Regions from separate parts of the Kitasatospora sp. NPDC053057 genome, predicted to be linked through region 3. Evidence: riboswitches for the same ligand, from Rfam matches in the RefSeq annotation. Region 3 holds a riboswitch; each other region holds the start of a gene.
What was found. A riboswitch is a leader RNA that binds a small molecule or an ion and turns the genes downstream of it on or off. The one in region 3 is predicted to bind S-adenosylmethionine.

Region 1 (5,521 bases), on a different contig from region 3:
GCCTGGGGCAACCACCCCGACCACCGGTTGCCGGAACACGATGGCTAGTCCACCTGCCGTAAACCGCCGTGTCACCTGCCGCGCGCGGAGGGATGCTTGGCCGCATGGCGCTCGCGGCCCCCGACCACACGGACGCGCGGGGTGACCGCCCGGCGGTGCCCGCCCCGGCGGTCACCTACGCCCTGATCGCGGTCAACACCCTGGTCTTCCTGCTCGGCCCGGCCGCCGGTCTCAACCCGCTGTACGGCACCGGCCAGGCCCGGATCTGCGCCGAGCAGCGGTACGAGCAGCGCTGGGGCGCCGTCCCCGCCGAGCTGCTGACCGGCCACCCGCTCACCGCCGAACAGCTGGCCGAGGGCCCCGACCCCGTCCCCGGCTGCCCCGCCGCCCCCACTCCGGGCAAGCACCCGGCGGTCTCCGCCCTCACCGGGCTCTTCCTGCACGCCGGCTGGCTGCACCTGCTGGGCAACCTGCTCTTCCTCCACGTCTTCGGCCCCACCGTCGAACGACGGCTCGGCCGGGCCAGGTACCTCCTCTTCTACCTGGCCGCCGGCAGCCTCGCCTCGTACGGCTTCGCGCTCGCCGAGGCGCACTCGCCCGGCTCCACCCGAGTCCTGATCGGCGCCTCGGGCGCGATCTCCGCCGTGCTCGGCGCGTACCTGCGCTTCCACCCGCGGGCCCGGGTGACCACCCTGGTGCCGCTGCTCCTCTTCCTCCCGCTGCGCTTCCCGGCCTGGCTGGTGCTCGGCCTCTGGTTCGCGCTGCAGTGGTGGTCGGTGCACTCGGCCGGCCCGGGGGTGGCCTACCTGGTGCACGTGATCGGCTTCTCGGCCGGCTTCCTGTACGCCTGCACCGTGGTCGGACACCCCCCAAGACGCCCCGGCTGAGGCCCGATACGCTGGCCGCACCCCACGAAGGAGCCCGAAACAGTGATCACCGCCATCGTCCTGATCAAGACCAGTGTCGACCGCATCCCGGAGATCGCCGAGGCCATCGCCGCCATCGAGGGCGTCAGCGAGGTGTACTCGGTGACCGGCGGCTACGACCTGGTGGCGATGGTCCGGGTGCGCCGCCACGACGACCTGGCCGAGGTCATCCCGGGCCGGCTGAACAAGGTCCCGGGCGTGGCCCACACCGAGACCCAGATCGCCTTCCGCACCTACTCCCAGCACGACCTGGAAGCGGCCTTCGCCCTCGGCCTGGACGAGTAGCCGTCAGGCCCAGGGCCGGTCTTCGGACTCCCGCCTGCGGGCCGACGCCGGGGCACGCACCTAGCGGCGGCTGTCGGCGACGCAACGGCCGCCCTCGTTGCGGTAGTTCCACGCCGCGCCGTCGGTGACCAACTCGCGGACGGCGGTCAGGAAGCGCTCGATGTGCTCGTCCGGCGTGCCGGCCCCGAAGCTCACCCGGATCGCGTTCAGGCTGCGCTCCCCCGGGAGCGAGGGCTCCGGCGCCCCGCACTCGGAGACCGGACCGGGCGCCACGCCGGACTCCTCCCCGAGCAGGGTCCGCACCAGCGGGTGGGCGCAGAACAGCCCGTCGCGCACCCCGATGCCGTACTCGGCGGACAGCGCGGCCGAGAAGTGCGAGCTGTTCCAGTCGCGGACGACGAAGGACAGCACGCCCACCCGGGCTGAGCCCTCGCCGAACAGGTTCAGCACCTTGACCTGCGGGATCTCCGCCAGCCCCGCCGTCAGCCGCTCGACGAGCCGCCGCTCCCGGGCCTCCAGCGCGTCGAAGCCGGCCTCGGTCAGCGCCCGGCAGGCCGAGGCGATCGCGTAGGCGCCGATGACGTTCGGCGAGCCGGCCTCGTGCCGGGCCGGGCCGGTGTGCCACTGCACCGCCACCGAGCCGTCCAGCTCCCGGGCCACCGTCCGGGTCGCCCCGCCGCCGGCCAGGTACGGCTCGGCCGCGTCCAGCCAGTCCGCCCGCCCGGCGAGCACCCCGGCGCCGAACGGCGCGTACAGCTTGTGGCCGGAGAAGGCGATCCAGTCGACGTCCAGCTCGCGCACCGAGACCCGGTGGTGCGGGGCCAGCTGGGCGGCGTCCAGCACCACCCGGGCGCCGTGCCGGTGCGCGGTCGCGGTCAGCTCGGCGACCGGCCACAGCTCGCCGGTCACGTTGGAGGCGCCGGTGACGCACAGCAGCTTCGGCCCCTCGGGCGCCCCGGCGAGCGCCGCCTCCAGCGCGGCCACCGCCTCGGCCCGCGAGCGCGGCGCCCGCAGGTAGCTGACCTCCAGCCCGGCGTGCGCCCAGGGCAGCAGCGAGGCGTGGTGCTCGGTCTCGAAGGCGAACACCCGGGTGCCGGCCGGCACGGCGGCGGCCAGCAGGTTGAGCGAGTCGGTGGTGGCGCGGGTGAAGACCACCTGGTCGCCCTCGCGCAGGTCGAGGAACTCGGCGACGGTCCGGCGGCTCTGCTCGAACAGGTCGGTCGACAGCTGCGACAGGTACCCGGCGCCGCGGTGCACGCTGCCGTAGTACGGGGCGTAGGCGGCGACGTCATCCCAGACCCGCTGGAGCGCCGGCGCGCTGGCCGCGTAGTCGAGCGCCGCGTAGCCGACCTTCTCACCGCTGGCGAGCGGCACCTGGACGTCGTGGCCGAGGACGGCGAGCGGGGCGCTCGGGAAAAGCCGCGCGGAGCGCGCCGAAAGAAGGGTGGCGGCGGGCGACGGGTGGGCGGAGAGGGACATGAGGATGCACTCCTTCACGGGGTAAGGGACCCCGGGAGTGCTGACCGTCCGGTGTCCGCGCTTGTCGCGCGGACGGCTTGCCCGGCGACCCGGTCCTCACCCAGGGCACCCCGCCACGGACGGAGGGTTGCCGGACAGCCAGCTGGGGCTTCGCGCTGTCACTCATGACCTGGCCCAGACTCTAGGTCGGGTACGTCGGACGGTCAAACAGGCATCCACCATCCGGACAGCGTCTTCGCCCGCTCGGGGCGCGTGCCACAAGGGCCCGTGCCGACGAATCGACACGGGCCCTCAACTGCCGCCTCAGATCCGGCTGGTGGCCTCCGACCAGCGCCGCAGCAGGTCCTGCGCCGCGCCCGAGTCGATCGCCTCGGCCGCCCGGGCCATGCCCGCCGCGAGCTGCTCCGTCAGCGGTGCGTCGCCGAGGTCCATCGCGACCAGCGCCGCCGCCGTGTTCAGCAGGACGGCGTCCCGCACCGGCCCGCGCTCCCCGGCCAGCAGCCGGCGCGCGACCTCGGCGTTGTACGCGGCGTCGGCCCCGCGCAGCGCCTCGATGCCGACCAGCTCGATGCCGACGTCCCGCGGGTCGAAGGTGGTCTCGGTGACCGCCCCGTCGCGTACCAGCCACACCCGCGAGGTGGTGGTGATGGTCAGTTCGTCCAGCCCGTCGTCACCGCGGAACACCAGCGCCGTCGCCCCGCGCCGGGCCAGCACGCCGGCGATCAGCCCGGAGAGCCGGGTGTCGAAGCAGCCGATCGCGTGCGAGGTGACCTTCGCCGGGTTGGTCAGCGGGCCGAGGATGTTGAAGGCGGTCGGCACCCCGAGGTCGCGCCGCGCGGTGGCGGCGTGCCGCATCGACGGGTGGAACTTCGCCGCGAAGCAGAAGGTGAGCCCGACCTCCTCGGCCACCTCGGCCACCCGCCGGGCCGACAGGTCCAGCGCCACCCCGAGCTTCTCCAGCACATCCGAGGAGCCGCTGGAGGAGGAGGCGGCCCGGTTGCCGTGCTTGACCACCTTGGCCCCGGCGGCCGCCGCGACGATCGCCGACATGGTGGAGATGTTGACGGTCTTCGCCCGGTCGCCGCCGGTGCCGACGATGTCGACCGCCGGACCGGGGATGTCCAGCGGCTCGGCGTGCTCGTACATCGCATCGACCAGACCGGCGATCTCGTCGACCGTCTCGCCCTTGGCCCGTAGCGCCACCATGAACCCGGCCACCTGGACGGGGGACGCCTCACCGCTCATGATCCGGTCCATCGCCCACGCGGTGGACGAGCGGTCGAGGTCCTCCCCCTTCAACAGCGCCGCCAGGAGGTCCGGCCAGGTGCGGACCACCTGCGCGGGGTCGGTACCACCGTTCGCAGGGTTCACGTTCACCATGGCTGACTCCAGCTGTTGTCGGTTCCCCCGCGCCGGGGGGACGTCCGTACGGATGGAGCCAGCCTATCGAGCGGCGGGGTGCCTAGGGCCCGGTCTTCTCCAGTACTGAGACGGCACCGCTCAACGCGCGGCCGGAGCCCGCTTGGCCAGCCGTGCCCGCAGCAGGGTGGCGACCGCCCCGGCCAGCGCCACCGGGTCCACCGGGTGGGAGATCGCGGCATCGGCCCGGCTCCAGGCGGCGAGCCAGGAGTCCTGCGGCCGGCCGATCAGCACCAGCACCGGCGGGCAGCCGTAGATCTCGTCCTTGAGCTGGCGCCCCAGGCCGAGCCCGCCGGCCGGGACCGCCTCGCCGTCCAGCACGCAGAGGTCGATGCCGCCCTTCTCCAATGCCTTGATCACCGCGGGGGTGGTCGCGCACTCGAGGTAGGACAGCTCCGGAAGATCCTCGGCGGGCCGGCGGCCGAGTGCCGTCAGCACCTGCTCGCGGGTGTTGCGGTCGTCGCTGTAGACGAGGACGGTGAGCGTCTCGTCGGTCGTGTACGCCATGGACCCTGCTCCCTCAAGTGTGATCCGGACCACGTTCACCTGATCCGGATGCTACTCCCGTTTCCCCCGTCGCCGGTCCCCCTCGCGCACGTTCCTCCCCAAGCCGCCCCGCCCGCGGCTCACCCACCCGGAGGACGGCCCGTCACCCGGTCCCCCTCGGTCCACCCGGACGGCGGATGCGGCGTCCTCTCCCCTACATCGCGGCACTGCGCCGTCCGTGCAACGACGCGCCGGGCAAGGGGGTAGCGGGCCCGCCCGAGGAACCGTCAGAAATGGGACACGCCGCTGCTCAGCCCGCACACGGACACCCCGTCGCCCTCCAAGCGGGCATACCGCACGCACCGGACACTCCGAGGGACACCCCCCGACGTGAAGACGGAATAAGGGACCGACATAATGTCCGTCGTGGCGACAGCAACAGCAACAGAAACCGGGCACGCGCACGGATCGGTCAATCGACCGAACATGGTCAGCGTCGGAACGATCGTCTGGCTCAGTTCCGAGCTGATGTTCTTCGCGGCCCTCTTCGCGATGTACTTCACGCTCCGCTCCGTCAAGGGAGCCGAGTTCTGGGCCGAGAAGGCGCACGCCCTCAACGTGACGTTCTCCTCGATCAACACCACCGTCCTGGTGCTCTCCTCGCTCACCTGCCAGCTCGGCGTGTTCGCCGCCGAGCGCGGTGACGTGAAGAAGCTCCGCGGGTGGTTCATCCTCACGTTCTTCATGGGCGCGATCTTCATCGGCGGCCAGGTCTACGAGTACACCGAGCTGGTCAAGAACGACGGCCTCTCGCTGTCCTCCGACCCGTACGGCACGGTGTTCTACCTGACCACCGGCTTCCACGGTCTGCACGTGACGGGTGGTCTGATCGCCTTCCTGCTGGTCCTGGGACGGACGTACGCAGC
Region 2 (5,521 bases), on a different contig from region 3:
CCATCACCGTGACCGCCAACGGCACCGTCGCCGTCAGCTACTACGACCTGCGCTACCTCACCGCGGGCAACACCATCACCCTGCCCACGGCCGCCTGGCTGCTCAGCTTCCCGCGCGGCGGCGAGGACAGCCCGATCGAGCGGCAGGTCTCGCCGGTCTTCGACTGGCTCCAGGCACCCTTCGCCGGAGGCCACTTCCTCGGCGACTACCAGGCGCTGATCAACGACGGCCACCAGATCCGCCCGGTCATGGTGACCGCCAACAACGCCGACCCGCTGAACTCCACGGACGTGTACAGCGGCCGCTTCCAGCCCAGCACCCTGCGCAGCCCGGCCGCCGGCGCGCCGAGCGCACAGACGGCGCACGCCGCAGCGCCCGTGGCCGCCCCGCGCGCCGTGCAGCACCTGCGGCGCTGACCCGGTCGGTCCGGATGGACGGACGGCGTCCTGCGGCTCCTGCCTCCCGAAGGCGGAGCCGCGGGGCGCCGTTCGGGTTCCGGAGGCTCAGGGCCGCACCGCCATGCCCACTGCCGCAGTGCCCGGGGCCGTGCCAGAAGCGCTGTCCCAGGCGGACACCTGCCAGGCCGCCCGGCTGAGCAGCAGGCACAGCGGGGTGTAGAGCAGCAGGTTGAGCCAGTAGAAGGTGTCACCCGGGTCCGCCCAGGCGCCGGTCACCCAGACCAGTCCGGCCGCGCCGCGGACGAGCAGTCCGCAGGCCACCGCCCGGCTCCCCCAGCGCGGCAGCAGCGCGGGCAGCCGGCGGGCCAGGGCCGGCAGCCGGCCGCCCCGGACCAGCACCAGCGTCGCGCCCGAGAAGAGCATCCCCGCGAGCGGCACCAGCACCTGCGGGGTGAACGGCACCTGGGTGTTGAGCACCAGCTGCGAGAGCCGGGCGGTGCCGTCCACCGGCCAGGTCCGCCCGGTGGCCCAGTAGAGGTGGACCAGACCGTCCACCGCCAGCACCACGCCGACCGCGGTGGCCCTGCTGCTGATCTTCTTCGACTTCATGCCGTCACCTCACGGGGTCTCAGGACGCTCGGACACCCGAAGGAGCACCCCGCCGACCGATCCGTTCCTGTGACGAGGAACACTGCACCGGGGCGAAATCCGCAGGGAACGTTTCACCGCTTCGGGTCCTCCTTCTACGGACCCCGGTCGCCCGACGGACGACCCGACAGCAGAAGAAAGAGCGGAGAGACCACCATGCAGGAGCCACCGCCCGGCCTTGCCGAGCTGGTAAGGGCCGCCCAGGGCGGCGACCAACTCGCGGTCGGCCGGCTGCTGGACCTGATCACCCCGTACGTCCGCCGGCTCTGCGGCCCGATCGCGCTGGACGACGGCGCCGACGCGACCCAGGAGGCGCTCATCGTGGTCTTCCGCAAACTGCGCCAACTCCAGGACCCCGCAGCGCTGTACGGCTGGGTCCGGGCCATCGCGGTGCGGGAGGCGGTGCGGTGCGCCACCCGGGCGGCGCGCTCGCGGCCGGCCGAACTCGGCGAGGTGCCCGCGCCCGGCGACCCCCAACTCGCCGCGGACATCCGCGACGTGCTCTCCCGGCTCTCCCCCGAGCACCGCGCCGTGCTGCTGATGCGCGACCTGGAGGGGCTGGACGAACGACAGACCGCGGCACTGCTCGCGGTCGCGCCCGGGACGGTCAAGTCCCGGCTCTCCCGGGCCCGACTCGGCTTCCGAAAGGCGTGGCAGCAGTGACCGACACCCCGATGCCGCAGTGGCCCGTCGCCGAGTTCGACCCGGTCCGGCGACTGCACGTGATTGCCGCGACCGCGCCCGGGGCGGCCCGGATCGGCGAGACCGTCCTCGACGCGCCGTTCGAGCGGGTCTGGGCGCTCGCCCAGGACCTGGAGCGCACGATGCCGCTCTGGATCCCCGACGTCCGCACGGTGCACCTCGTCCGCTCCGCCCCTTCCGATTCGCCACGGGCGGCTTCGCTCCACGCCCGGATCCATGGTCACACCCGGCTCCGGGCGACGTTCGGGATCGACCTCGCGCCGGGTTGGTGCCTGATGCAGAGCCGCCTGGTGCTCGGCGGGATGGCGGCCCGCCCGGAGACCGACCGCACCACCCGCTTCGCCTTCCTCGGCGGCCTGCGGTTCCCCGGCGCGCGCCTCCTCGCCCCCGCGCTGCGCCCGTTCACCGGGGACCCGCTGGCCCGGTTCGCCGCCCTGCTCGACGAGGAGTAGGGGGGCACCGGTTGGGAGGCGGCGGCCCGGACGCGCGGCAGCGGCCCGGACGGGCGGCAGCGGCCCGGCCGCGGAGGCGGCCTCCCGGTCAGGGCCGGTGCAGGGCTTCGGTGAGCCGGGCGGCCGCCTCGATGACGGCCTGGGAGAGCTGGGCGCCGGGGTGGCGGGTGAGCCGTTCGATCGGGCCCGACACGGACACCGCCGCCACGACCCGGTTGGACGGGCCGCGGACGGGGGCGGAGACGGAGGCCACCCCGGGCTCGCGTTCGCCGATGGACTGGGCCCAGCCGCGACGCCGTACGCCGCTGAGGGCGGTGGCGGTGAAGCGGGCGCCCTGCAGGCCGCGGTGGAGGCGCTCGGGCTCCTCCCAGGCCAGCAGGACCTGGGCCGCCGATCCGACCTTCATCGGCAGGGCGAGGCCCACCGGGACGGTGTCTCGCAGGCCGAAGAGGCGCTCGGCGGCCGCCACGCAGATCCGCACGTCGCCCTGCCGGCGGTAGAGCTGGGCGGTCTCGCCGGTGAGGTCGCGCAGGTGGGTGAGGACCGAGCCGGCCGCTGCCAGCAGGTGGTCCTCACCGGCGGCGGCCGAGAGCTCGGCGAGTCGCGGGCCGAGGACGAACCGGCCCTGCAGGTCCCTGCCGAGCAGGCGGTGGTGTTCCAGCGCGACGGCGATCCGGTGGGCGGTCGGCCGGGCCAGGCCGGTGGCATCGACGAGTCCGGCCAGGGTGGCCGGACCGGCCTCCAGGGTGCCGAGGATCGAGGTGATCTTGTCGAGCACGCCGACGCCGCTCGTGTTCTCCATGGACGGGTACTCCAGTCTCGAATCCCGTGAGCCGTGGGTGGGTTCGGCTCACGGACGCTCCGGTGGGGTGGGGAGCGGGGTGGTCAGCGAGGACAGGCCTGCGAATGCAGCCGATTGCCTGCGCCGGACACGAGACGGGTACGCGGAAGGGCCGGGGCGGGAAGCGCCCGGGCGAAGGACAGCACAGAGAGCACCGTGTCTCCTCATCTTTCCCGCGCCACGTTGGCGACAGGCCGGAGTTGGCACTGATCCCGGGCGGCACGGCGCGTACTTCGGACGCCGGGTCGACCGGGGAGTTGCCGGGGCTTCGTAGGGCCGGTCCCTCCACCCCTCTGGATGATTCGCGACGAACCATACAAGACTTCCCCGGCGCCCCGCCAAACTTTTCCCTCACCCACACACCCGGGACCGCACCGGGCAGGGCCGCCCCCGGAACGCCCCCGGCCGTCAGAGCCGAGGAGTGCTCCCGTCGGCCGCCGCGCGCTGCCGCTGGTCGTGGCGAGCCACCCGGGCACGGTTGCCGCAGGACGGCTTGCACCACTCCTGCCGCCCGTGGCTCTTCACGAAGTAGCGCAGGCACCGGGGCACGGTGCAGGCGCGCAACTGCTCTCGTTGCGGGCCGCTCAGGAAGTCGATGGCGGCGCGGGCCAGGGCCGTGACGAGTCGGACCTCCGGTCTCGTCTCCGCCGACAGCAGCCGGGGCGCCGGGGCGCGGTCGGCGGCCGGCCAGCCCAGGTGCGGGACGAGTCCAGGCCGGCGATGGTCTCGGTGAGGGCGCGGTTGCCCGCGGGGTGGCGGGCGGTGCGGGTGAACAGGTCGACGAGCGGGCCGAGTTGCTCGTCGGCTTCGCCCGGCAGTACCTGGGCGCGGGTGTTGGCCAGCACGTTCCGGGACTGGTTCTGAGGATCAATCAGTCCTGGGCGTGGCGGATGATCAGCATGTCCTGGGTGTGGCCGATGGTGTAGCCGCCGTCGGGTCGGGTGAAGTGCTGCCGGACGTAGGCGGTGAGGGCGGCCCTGGTCGGGCGGGCGTCGAGGGTCGCGAGGTCGGCGACGTTGACCATGAACTCGGCGACGTCGACGGCTTCGGCGAGGTGGGGCGTGCGGTAGTGGAGGGCGAGGGTCTCCAAGGCGTAGTCGTGGGACGGGTGGTGGGTGCGCAGGCGGTCGAGGAGGGGGCGCAGGTCGTAGCGGACGCCGGTGAAGTGCGCGGCCATCCGCATGCAGGGGCTGTCGGGGTTCTGCAGGACGACCAGGAGGGTGCCGCCTGGGGCCGTCCAGCCGAGGGCGCGGGCGACGGTGGGGAACCAGTCGGGCTCCGGGACGTAGTAGAGCACGTGGGAGAGGTGGACCAGGTCGGCCGGCTCGGGCGGGGTGGCGCGGTCCAGCGGTTCGGGGAGGACCAGGGCGTCCGGGCAGGCGGCGGTGAGCTTCTCGCGCATGGCGGCGCTCGGCTCGACGGCGATCGTGCGGTCGAAGTGCCGGGCCAGGTAAGCGGTCGTGCGGCCGTCGCCGGCGCCGAGGTCCAGCAGGACCCGGCGGTGCGGCAGGGAAGTGGCGATCTCGCTCAGCCGGGCGTGGGTCCGGGGCTTCTCGTCGGTGCCGGCGAGGAAGAGGTCGAAGGCCCGGCGGTAGTCGGTGCCCGAGGTCTCCAGTACGCGGACCGGATCGGTGTCGGTGGTCATCGGCTGCTCCATCGGGCGGCCCTCTCGTGTGATGTGCGGCCGGCGTTCGGCTCGGGTCGGCCCATTGCAGCCCGGTACGGCGCCCGCGGAGTGCAGGGACGTTCCTGCCCGCGTGTTGCGTGCACGGCGGTGTGGCCGCCTTGAGCCCTTGACCGCCTTTCGTCAACCTGCCGAACGGCAGCTTCACCTGGTGGGGTGGTTAGCTTTCGCTTTTCGATAGGTAGTCGAACCAGGCTTGGACTTCTCGCCTGGTACGAATACGGAACGACAGGAAATCCGGTACGGGCGGGGGAGTTGAAACGGATGAGGGCGAAGGCGGAGACCCGGACGGTTGCCGTGGCCGGGGTGGAGTTCGGCTGGGGCAGTTCGGGGAAGTTGAGCGCGGTGCTGTCCGCCCTCCGGGGCGCCGGCGGCGACCGGCTGAGATTCATCGGGCTGGCCTCCGGACTGGGGAGGTCGGTGCTCGCCGAGCAGCCGGTGGAGCGCTGGTTCGACCTCCCGGACACCCGGTCGGACGCTGAGCTGAGACGGATCGTCCAGGCGGAGCGTGTGGAGGCGGCACTGGTGGTGCTCGACGGCGGGTTGGCGAAGGCGCTGCGGGCCTGTGGGGTGCCCGTGGTGTTCGTGGACAGCCTTCCGTTCCTCTGGACGGACGGCGACCGCGCCGACCTCCCGCTGGACGTCGAGGTGTACTGCGCCCAGCGGTGCGTGGAGCTGCCGCGGGAAGGCGCCAGGGTGCTGGCCGACGTGCACCACCTCCGCTGGGTGGACGCCGTGATCGTCGACGGCGGAGCCACCCGCAGCACCGCGCCGACACCGCACCCCCGGCGTGCCC
Region 3 (5,521 bases):
GCTTGTCGAACGCGACACCGGCCTGCAGCAGGGCGACGCCACCACCGGCGACGATGCCCTCCTCGACGGCGGCCTTGGCGTTGCGGACGGCGTCCTCGATGCGGTGCTTGCGCTCCTTGAGCTCCACCTCGGTGGCCGCGCCGGCCTTGATGACGGCCACGCCGCCGGCCAGCTTGGCGAGGCGCTCCTGGAGCTTCTCGCGGTCGTAGTCCGAGTCGCTGTTCTCGATCTCGGCGCGGATCTGGTTCACGCGACCGGCGACCTGCTCGCTGTCGCCGCCACCGTCGACGATGGTGGTCTCGTCCTTGGTGATGACCACCTTGCGGGCGGTGCCCAGCAGGTCGATGCCGGCGTTCTCCAGCTTGAGGCCGACCTCCTCGGAGATCACGGTGCCACCGGTGAGGATGGCGATGTCGCCGAGCATGGCCTTGCGGCGGTCGCCGAAGCCCGGGGCCTTGACGGCGACGGACTTGAAGGTGCCGCGGATCTTGTTCACGACCAGGGTCGACAGGGCCTCGCCCTCGACGTCCTCGGCGATGATGACGAGCGGCTTGCCGCTCTGCATGACCTTCTCCAGCAGCGGGAGCAGGTCCTTGACCGAGCCGATCTTGGAGTTGGCGATGAGGATGTACGGGTCCTCGAAGGTCGCCTCCATGCGCTCCAGGTCGGTGGCGAAGTAGGCGGAGATGTAGCCCTTGTCGAAGCGCATGCCCTCGGTGAGCTCGAGCTCCAGACCGAAGGTGTTGCTCTCCTCGACGGTGATGACGCCTTCCTTGCCGACCTTGTCCATGGCCTCGGCGATCAGCTCGCCGATCTGGGTGTCAGCGGCGGAGATGGAGGCGGTGGAGGCGATCTGCTCCTTGGTCTCCACGTCCTTGGCCTGGGCCAGCAGCTGGTCCGAGACGGCGGCGACGGCCTTCTCGATGCCGCGCTTCAGGGCCATCGGGTTGGCGCCGGCGGCGACGTTGCGCAGACCCTCGCGAACCAGGGCCTGGGCGAGCACGGTGGCGGTGGTGGTGCCGTCACCCGCGACGTCGTCCGTCTTCTTGGCGACCTCCTTGACGAGCTCCGCACCGATCTTCTCGTACGGGTCCTCGAGCTCGATCTCCTTGGCGATGGACACACCGTCGTTGGTGATCGTGGGGGCGCCCCACTTCTTCTCCAGCACGACGTTGCGACCCTTGGGGCCGAGCGTGACCTTCACTGCGTCGGCGAGCTGGTTCATGCCACGCTCAAGGCCGCGGCGAGCTTCCTCATCAAAGGCGATGATCTTGGCCATCAGAAGTGGTCCTCCGGGACACGGTCGACTGCTCGGACCAAGGGGTGCCCGCGACGGACGGCCCTGGTGCGCGGAGGTCCATTCCCCTACCGCTCCCGGGGGCCTCACCGACCCGGTCCGCTGTCACTCTCACACTGTGAGTGCTAACGCAATGATTAGCACTCCGGGTGGTCGAGTGCAAGCCCAATCGCCAACCCGCGAGCCGTCCTCCGGGCCCGCACCGACTCCCGTCCGGGCCCGTGCGGGAACGCGAACGGGCCCGTACGACGCGTGTCGTACGGGCCCGTCGAGAAGCGAGTGGTCACCAGCCGTGGGCCGTGCCGAGCTCCTGGATTCGGAAGGGGTCAGACCGCCGCGCGGACCATGTCCGCCTGCGGGCCCTTCTGTCCCTGGGAGATCTCGAACTCGACCCGCTGGCCCTCCTCGAGGGTGCGGTAGCCGTCCATCTGGATCGCGCTGTAGTGGACGAAGACGTCCGCACCACCGTCGACCGCGATGAAGCCGTAGCCCTTCTCCGCGTTGAACCACTTGACGGTGCCCTGAGCCATTCCGAACTCCCCTAGTGCTGTGCTGGCCCTTCACGGTCCCGCAGGTCACGGGCCCGGGTCTGGTTTGAAGGCCGGCCCGGGGAACCCCCCCTGGGCGCAGCCGTGCACGCCGCAATCCTCCCCACGGGAACGCCGGACGGCTTCCGTGAGCGGGTGATTACGTCGACCGCCGCTGAATGTATCCGGATCGACGCCCTCTGCAACAGGGTCAACCGCCGGGAATTCCGCAGCACCGTCAAGAGACAACACCGAGCAAATCGGAAGGAACTCGGCATTCCGCGCGGGACATAGCGGACGAATTACCCAAATGCCCGCAGGAATTCTGACATCTGCCTGACATGTTTCCCGGGCCGGCCCCAGCGTCCGGACGCCCTCCGGCGAACCACGCCGTGGGCCGGAAGGGGAAGCCCTGTTCCCAGCCGAGCCACACTCTACTCCGACTTGACCCGGAAATATTCCCGCCGAAATGCAAGCGGCCGCCCGCACATACGGAGAGTGGAATTCCGTACGTACGGGCGGCCGCGAAGCAGACCCGGAAGCGGGTCGGAAGGCCGGGAACGGCTCAGCAGCCGCCGGCCACCGCCGGAATGATCGAGACGCTCGCGCCGTCCTTGATCTCGGTCGCCAGGCCCTCGGCGAACCGCACGTCGTCGTCGTTCACGTACACGTTCACGAAGCGGCGCAGCTTGCCGGTGTCGTCCAGGATGCGGGCGGAGATGCCCGCGTGGTTCTTCTCCAGGTCGGCGATGACCTCGGCCAGGGTGGCACCCTCGGCGGTCACCTCGGCGGCGCTGCCGGTGTAGGTGCGCAGGATGGTGGGGATGCGGACGTTGGCGCTCATGGCTCTCCTAGCGGGGGTGGGGTGGTTCAGGCGGACGCGAGGCCGGCGGCGCGGAAGGAGTCCAGCGTCGGGCGGATGACGGTGGTCATCCCGGCCTCGGAGACGGCGTCCAGCGTCTTCAGGCCGTCGCCGGTGTTGATCGCGACGGTCTCCCTGGCCGGGTCCAGCTGACCGGTCTCGACCAGCTTCTTCAGCACGCCGACGGTCACCCCGCCCGCGGTCTCGGCGAAGATGCCCTCGGTCCGGGCCAGCAGCCGGATCGCCGCCACGACCTCCGCGTCCGTGACGTCCTCGACCGCGCCGCCCGTCCGGCGGGCGATGTCCAGCACGTACGGGCCGTCCGCCGGGTTGCCGATCGCCAGCGACTTGGCGATGGTGTCCGGCTTCACCGGCTTGATCACGTCACGGCCGGCCTTGAACGCGGCCGACACCGGCGAGCAGCCCTCCGCCTGGGCGCCGAAGATCCGGTACGGCCGGTCCTCCACCAGACCCAGCTTGATCAGCTCCTGCAGCCCCTTGTCGATCTTCGTCAGCTGCGAGCCCGAGGCGATCGGGATGACGATCTGCTCCGGCAGCCGCCAGCCGAGCTGCTCGCAGATCTCGTACGCCAGGGTCTTGGAGCCCTCGCCGTAGTACGGCCGCAGGTTGACGTTGACGAAGCCCCAGCCCTCGCCGGCCGGGTCCCCGATCAGCTCCGAGCAGAAGCGGTTCACGTCGTCGTAGTTGCCCTCGATGCCCACCAGCTCGCCGCCGTACACCCCGGCCATCACGACCTTGCCCTGCTCCAGGTCGTGCGGGATGAAGACGCACGAGCGGAACCCGGCCCGGGCCGCCGCCGCGCCCACCGCCCCGGCCAGGTTGCCGGTCGAGGAGCAGGACAGCGTGGTGTAGCCGAACGCCCGGGCCGCCTCGATCGCGCAGGCCACCACCCGGTCCTTGAACGAGTGGGTCGGGTTGCCGGAGTCGTCCTTCACGTGCAGCTGCGCGGTGAACCCGAGCTCCCGCCCCAGGTTGTCCGCCTTCACCAGCGGGGTCCAGCCGGGGTTCAGGTTGGGCTTCGAAGCCACGTCGGCCGGCACCGGCAGCAGCGGCGCGTAGCGCCAGATGGACGCGGGGCCGGACTCGATCCGCTTGCGCAGCTCCTCGGCGCGCTCGCTGCCGAACTCGTAGGCGATCTCCAGCGGCCCGAAGCACTCCAGGCAGGCGAAGCTGGGGCCGAGCGGGAAGCGGGTGCCGCACTCGCGACAGGACAGCGCGGCGGCGGGGCCGAGGTCGACGGAAACGGGTGCGGCGACAGAAAGGGTCGTCTCAGTGATAGCCATGATGGCGGAGGCCTCTCCTCATCTTCCCCGTGGCGCGGTCGCGCCACAGGCCGGAATTGGCACCTGTCCCGCCGGGGCCTGTCGACGACAGCCGAGCGAGAAGGTTGCCGGGACGTCAACGGGCCGTTCCCTCAGTCCCTCTGGATGAGCATGTGAAGTTATGGTTCAGCGGCGACCCTGGCGTGCAAAGGTCCGACCGCTGTACGAAGACTGTATCCGAAGGCGTCAATCCTGAACGGGACCGTCCGCCACGCGAGATGACCCGTTCCACCTATCCCGCCGAGGAGAGTCACCGTGCCCGCCGAACCGACCCCCGCACTCCTCCCGCAGGCGGCGTCCTGGCTCCGCCGCCGCTCGTGGAGCGCGGCCGACCGGCCGGTGGACACCCTGCTGGAGGCCAAGCGGCGCACCGGCCGCACCGTCAGCGTCGTCCTCCCCGCCCTCGACGAGGAGGCCACCGTCGGCGACATCGTCCGCACCATCCGCCGCGAGCTGATCGAGCGGATCCCCCTCGTCGACGAACTCGTCGTGGTCGACTCCGGCTCCACCGACGCCACCGCCGCCGTCGCCGCCGAGGCCGGCGCCCGGGTGGAGCACCGCGACGCGATCCTCACCCGGCTGCCCGCCGTCCCCGGCAAGGGCGAGGTGCTCTGGCGCTCCCTGCTGGTCACCCATGGCGACATCGTCTGCTTCGTCGACGCCGACCTGCGCGAGTTCGACCCGGCCTTCGTCTCCGGCATCATTGGCCCGCTGCTGACCGACGAGAAGATCCAGCTGGTCAAGGCCATGTACGACCGCCCGCTCGAAACCGACAATGGTGCGATCCTCCCGGCCGGCGGCGGCCGGGTCACCGAACTCGTCGCCCGCCCCCTGCTCAACCTCCACTGGCCGGAACTCGCCGGTTTCGTCCAGCCCCTCGGCGGCGAGTACGCGGCCCGCCGTTCACTGCTCGAACGACTGCCCTTCCCCACCGGCTACGGAGTCGAACTCGGCCTGCTGGTCGACGCGCTGGAACTGGCCGGACTGGACGCCCTGGCACAGGTCGACGTCGGCGTCCGGCACCACCGCCACCAGGACGGCCAGGCCCTCGGCCGGATGGCCGCCACCATCTACCGCACCGCCCTCGAACGCCTCGACCGCACCCACCGCCTCAAGGCCTCCGCCGACCTGGTCCACCCCCACCTCACCCAGTTCACCCGCGACCCGGAAACCCGCGCCTTCACCGCCCACACCCACCCCGTGACGGCCCTGGAGCGCCCCCCGGTGCACACCGTCCCCGAATACGCCACCCGTCATTGAAGGGTTTGCCACCACTGACCCTTGGCAACATGCCAACCATGGGCGATCTCACGACCGAACGTTCGAGTGCGACCGGCACCGCCCCCGTCCTGGTGGCCTCCAACCGGGGACCGGTGTCGTTCAGCACCGCCGACGACGGCACGCTGACCCTGCGCCGCGGTGGCGGAGGCCTGGTCTCCGGCCTCTCCGCGATCGACGACCCCAACGCCGTCTGGGTCTGCGCCGCCCTCGG

Region 1: it holds a riboswitch for S-adenosylmethionine, as region 3 does, so the genes downstream of both, ACIG5E_RS18020 (aminotransferase class V-fold PLP-dependent enzyme) here and thrC (threonine synthase) in region 3, are expected to answer to the same signal.
Region 2: it holds a riboswitch for S-adenosylmethionine, as region 3 does, so the genes downstream of both, ACIG5E_RS28545 (IclR family transcriptional regulator) here and thrC (threonine synthase) in region 3, are expected to answer to the same signal.

Annotation. Positions count from the first base shown of each region.
Region 1 is NZ_JBITZP010000015.1:102,885-108,405, reverse strand. Features, by position in the region: gene ACIG5E_RS18030 (rhomboid family intramembrane serine protease) at 105-887, shown strand; gene ACIG5E_RS18025 (Lrp/AsnC ligand binding domain-containing protein) at 930-1,211, shown strand; gene ACIG5E_RS18020 (aminotransferase class V-fold PLP-dependent enzyme) at 1,272-2,690, opposite strand; SAM riboswitch class IV at 2,743-2,860, opposite strand; gene trpD (anthranilate phosphoribosyltransferase) at 2,994-4,070, opposite strand; gene ACIG5E_RS18010 (hypothetical protein) at 4,191-4,616, opposite strand; gene ACIG5E_RS18005 (heme-copper oxidase subunit III) at 5,013-5,521, shown strand, end outside.
Region 2 is NZ_JBITZP010000033.1:19,236-24,756, forward strand. Features, by position in the region: gene ACIG5E_RS28525 (neuraminidase (sialidase)) at 1-416, shown strand, start outside; gene ACIG5E_RS28530 (DUF3995 domain-containing protein) at 504-1,007, opposite strand; gene ACIG5E_RS28535 (RNA polymerase sigma factor) at 1,203-1,709, shown strand; gene ACIG5E_RS28540 (hypothetical protein) at 1,706-2,200, shown strand; gene ACIG5E_RS28545 (IclR family transcriptional regulator) at 2,289-3,002, opposite strand; SAM riboswitch class I at 3,203-3,345, opposite strand; partial or broken gene ACIG5E_RS28550 (CGNR zinc finger domain-containing protein) at 3,450-3,743, opposite strand; gene ACIG5E_RS28555 (class I SAM-dependent methyltransferase) at 3,913-4,686, opposite strand; gene ACIG5E_RS28560 (hydroxymethylcytosylglucuronate/cytosylglucuronate synthase) at 4,990-5,521, shown strand, end outside.
Region 3 is NZ_JBITZP010000025.1:33,074-38,594, reverse strand. Features, by position in the region: gene groL (chaperonin GroEL) at 1-1,279, opposite strand, end outside; gene ACIG5E_RS24925 (cold-shock protein) at 1,624-1,827, opposite strand; gene ACIG5E_RS24920 (ubiquitin-like small modifier protein 1) at 2,390-2,668, opposite strand; gene thrC (threonine synthase) at 2,695-3,990, opposite strand; SAM riboswitch class I at 4,006-4,141, opposite strand; gene ACIG5E_RS24910 (glucosyl-3-phosphoglycerate synthase) at 4,285-5,289, shown strand; gene ACIG5E_RS24905 (trehalose-6-phosphate synthase) at 5,328-5,521, shown strand, end outside.